Regions from separate parts of the Nocardioides sp. S5-5 genome, predicted to be linked through region 2. Evidence: riboswitches for the same ligand, from Rfam matches in the RefSeq annotation. Region 2 holds a riboswitch; the other holds the start of a gene.
What was found. Region 2 has a riboswitch for thiamine pyrophosphate ahead of ACUP6Y_RS02630 (thiamine ABC transporter substrate-binding protein). Riboswitches for the same ligand answer to the same signal wherever they lie in the genome.
Positions count from the first base shown of each region.

Region 1: linked by a shared signal. The riboswitch ahead of thiE (thiamine phosphate synthase) and the one ahead of ACUP6Y_RS02630 (thiamine ABC transporter substrate-binding protein) in region 2 are both predicted to bind thiamine pyrophosphate.

Region 1 is NZ_CP199913.1:4,014,146-4,016,333, reverse strand. Features, by position in the region: gene ACUP6Y_RS19485 (NAD(P)-binding domain-containing protein) at 1-855, shown strand, start outside; TPP riboswitch at 821-930, shown strand; gene thiE (thiamine phosphate synthase) at 922-1,512, shown strand; gene ACUP6Y_RS19475 (FAD-dependent oxidoreductase) at 1,512-2,188, shown strand, end outside.
Region 2 is NZ_CP199913.1:558,437-560,624, forward strand. Features, by position in the region: gene ACUP6Y_RS02625 (MBL fold metallo-hydrolase) at 1-1,029, shown strand, start outside; TPP riboswitch at 1,036-1,142, shown strand; gene ACUP6Y_RS02630 (thiamine ABC transporter substrate-binding protein) at 1,134-2,188, shown strand, end outside.

The DNA.
Region 1 (2,188 bases), 1.5 Mb from region 2:
GACGAGAAGCGGCTGCCCGTCGTACGACCGGTGCGGGTGGACCGCGTCACCGACGACGGCGGGCTGCTGACGGTCCACGCGGGGGAGCGGACCTGGACGACCCGGACCCTGGTCAACGCGACCGGCACCTGGACCCGGCCGTTCGTGCCCCACTACCCGGGCGCGGACAGCTTCCTCGGGGAGCAGCTGCACACGGCCGACTACCCGGGCCCCGAGCACTTCCGCGGCAGGCGGGTCGTCGTGGTCGGCGGGGGCGTCTCGGCGGTGCAGTTCCTCGGCGAGCTGGCGCCGCTCACCGAGGTCGTGTGGGTGACCCGCCGCCCGCCGGTGTGGCGCGAGGACTTCGACGAGAGCGTCGGGCGCCATGCCATCGGGCTGGTCCAGGAGCGGGTCCGTGCGGGCCTGCCGCCCGCGAGCGTCGTGAGCGTCACCGGGCTGGCGTTGCGGCCCCAGGAGCAGGAGGCGGCCCGGCTCGGCGTCTACGAGCGGCGCCGCGACATGTTCGAGCGGATCGAGCCGAACGGCGTGCGCTGGGCCGACGGCTCCTTCGAGCGCGCCGACGTGATCTTGTGGGCGACCGGCTTCCGGCCCGCGGTCGGCCACCTCGCGCCACTGCACCTGCGCAGCGAGCGGGGCGGGATCGCGCTGCTGCAGAGCGGCGCCGACGTGCAGACCGCGACGACCGCCGTCCGCGACCCGCGGGTGCAGCTGGTCGGCTATGGCCCGTCGGCGAGCACGATCGGCGGCAACCGGGCGGGCCGCGCCGCGGCGCTGGCGGTCCGGCGCTATCTCATCGCCCACGGGAGTGCTAACGTCACCGTCGACAACCCACGGGAGTCCGCGGCAGCGGGCTGAGAGGGAGCTGGAGCCGCTCCGACCGTCACACCTGATCCGGATCATGCCGGCGAAGGAACGGAAATGATGACTCCCCGCATTTGCTGCCTGGTCTCCGAACGCGACGACCTCTCCCTGCTGCCCGCGCTGGCCGATGCCGGCATCGACGGCTTCCAGGTCCGGGCGACGTCCCTGGCCACCGGCGCGCTCGTGGCGCTGACCCGCTCGGTGATCGCCGCCGTGCGGCCGCTCGGCGCCTCGGTCGTGGTGAACGACCGGCTCGACGTGGCGCTCGCCGCGGACGCCGACGGGGTCCACCTCGGCGCCGACGACCTGGCCGTCGCCGACGCGCGCCGGCTGGCGCCGTCGCTGCTGGTCGGGGCGACCTGCCGGTCCCGGGCCGAGGTCGCCGCGGCCGCGGGCGCCGGGGCCGACTACGCCGGCTTCGGGCCGGTCTTCGCCACGTCGTCGAAGGCCGGGCTCCCCGCGCCCCTGGGCGCCGCCGCCGTGGCCCAGGCGGCCGGCGTGCTGCCCCTCGTCGCGATCGGTGGCATCGCGCCCGCGACCGCCGGCGAGGTGCGCGCGGCCGGGGCGCACGGCGTGGCCGTGATCGGCGCGATCTGGCGACAACCCGACCCCCTGGGTGCAGCGAAGGAGCTCGTCGCGACGGTCGGCTGATGCGGGTCGACGTGCTGGGCGCGGGGATCGTCGGACTGACGCTCGCCGAGGAGCTGGCGCGGCGCGGGCACGACGTGGTCGTCGTCGACCCGGAGCCGGGGCGCGGGGCGTCGTACGCCGCCGCGGGGATGCTCAGCCCGGCCGCCGAGGTGTGGCACGGCGAGGAGGAGATCCTCCGGCTCGGCCTGACCTCGCTCGCGCTGTGGCCCGAGCTGGCCGCTCGGCTCGGGGTCGAGCTGCGGCGGTGCGGCACCCTCCTCGTCGGGTACGACGCCGGCGACCTCCAGCAGGTCGAGCGACAGGTCGCGCTGCTGCACCGGCACGGGCACCCCGTCGAGCTGCTCGGCCGGGCCGGGGTGCGGTCCGCGGAGCCCTCCCTCGCCCGCGTGAACGGCGGGGCGCTGTTGCCGGCGGAGGCGAGCGTGGACCCGCGCGCGGTCTGCGCGGCGCTGCTGGACCGGGTCGTGCTCCGGGGGGCGCCGCGACCCGACGCCGAGGTGAGCGTGATCGCGACCGGGGCGGTGCTGCCCGCGCCCTGGAGCGGGCTGGTCTCCGGCGTCCGCGGGGAGATCCTGCGGCTGCGCTCCGAGGACCCGCCGCGTCGTACCGTCCGCGGCTGGGTGGGCGGCGAGGCCGTCTACCTGGTCCCGCGCGGGGACGGGCGGGTGGTGCTCGG
Region 2 (2,188 bases):
CCCGACTCCGGCCGGCACTGGGCCGACGAGGGTGCGTGGGAGGTCGCCGAGGGCGTCCACCGGATCCCGCTGCCCCTCCCGATGGACGCGCTGAAGGCGATCAACGTGTACGTCGTCCAGGGCGACGACGGGCTGACCCTCATCGACGGCGGCTGGTCGATCCCGGTCGCCCGGGAGCTCCTCGACACCTCGCTACGCTCGATCGGCTCGGGCTTCGGCGACATCAAGCGGTTCCTGGTCACCCACGTCCACCGCGACCACTTCACCCTCGCGACCGTCCTCGGCCACGAGTACGGCGCCGACGTGGCCCTCGGCCTCGAGGAGCGGCCCGCGCTCGAGCTGCTGCACCGCGCCAGCGCCGAGGGCCTCGACGAGAGCCCCTTCCTCGAGGTGCTGCGCACCGCCGGCGCCGAGGAGCTCATCGAGGAATGGGCCGCCGGCCACCGCGACCTGCCGCAGGCCGTGGACTGGGCCTACCCCGACACCTGGCTCGACGGCGACCGCACCTTCGACATCGGCCGCCGCCGGCTCGACGCCGTCCACACGCCCGGCCACACGCCCGGCCACTACGTCTTCGCCGACGAGGCCGAGGGCGTCTTGTTCTCCGGCGACCACGTGCTGCCCACGATCACCCCGTCGATCGGCTTCACCGTGCCGCCCTCCGACCAGCCGCTCGGCCAGTTCATGGCCTCGCTCGCCCGGGTCCGCGAGCTCCCCGACCTGCGCATCCTCCCCGCGCACGGGCCGGTCGCCCCCTCGTCGTACCAGCGCGTCGACGAGCTGCTCGCCCACCACGAGCACCGGCTCGACCTGTGCCTGGCCTCGCTGAAGGAGCGCGGCTCCGCCACCTCGCTGGTCGTCGCCAAGGACCTCGGGTGGACCCGGCACGAGCGGGCGTTCGGCGAGCTCGACGTGTTCAGCCAGGGCATGGCCGCGATGGAGACCAAGGCGCACCTCGACCTGCTCGTCGCGCGGGGGCAGGCGACGGCCGACGACCTCGCCGACGGGGTCGTGTACGGCGCGTCCTAGACTGATCGGGTCAGACAGGGGAGCACCGACCGGGTGCTGAGAGTGCGGCTCGCCGCAGACCCTCCGAACCTGATCCGGTTAGCACCGGCGAAGGGAGTCATCCGATGCGTACGCGCATGCTCACCGGCCGCCTCACCCTGGCGGCCCTCGCCACCACCGTCCTCGCGAGCGGCTGCTCGCTGATCGGCACCGAGAACGAGGGGAAGCAGGACGCCGACAAGACGGTCACCCTGGTGACCCACGAGTCGTTCGCGATCCCCGACGAGCTGGTCGAGGCGTTCGAGAAGGACACCGGCTACGACCTGAGGATCAGCAAGCTCGAGGACGCCGGCGCGCTCACCAACGAGCTGGTGCTGACCAAGGACAACCCGGTCGGCGACGTCGTCTTCGGCGTCGACAACACCTTCGCGACCCGGGCGATCGACGAGGGCGTGTTCGCCTCCTACGCGCCCACGCTGCCCGAGGGCGCCGACGCCTACGAGCTGGCGGGCGACGAGGACGACGCGCTCACGCCGGTCGACACCGGCAACGTCTGCGTCAACGTCGACGACGCCTGGTTCGCGGCCAAGGGGATCCCCGCGCCGACGACGCTGGACGACCTCACCAAGCCTGCCTACCAGGACCTGTTCGTGATCCCGGGCGCCAGCACCAGCTCTCCCGGCCTGGCCTTCCTGCTGGCGACGATCGCGAAGTACGGCGCCGACTGGCCGTCGTACTGGACCGGGCTCGTCGACAACGACGCGTTGGTCGTGAAGGGCTGGTCCGACGCGTACTTCACCGACTTCACCTTCTCCGGCGGCGACCGCCCGATCGTGGTGTCCTACGACTCCTCGCCGGCGTTCACGCTGAACAAGGCGGGTGACGAGACCACGACCAGTGCGCTGCTCGACGGCTGCTTCGAGCAGGTGGAGTACGCCGGGGTGCTGCGCGGCGACACCACCAACACCGCCGGCGCGCGCGCCGTGATCGACTGGCTGCTCTCGCCGCAGGTGCAGGCCGCGCTGCCGGACTCGATGTACGTCTTCCCGGTCGACACGTCCGTGGAGCTGCCCGCGGACTGGGCCGAGTTCGCGAAGCGGCCCGCCAAGACCGAGCAGGTCGCGCCCGCCGAGATCACCGACAAGCGCAAGGCGTGGCTGGAGCAGTGGACGGAGATCGT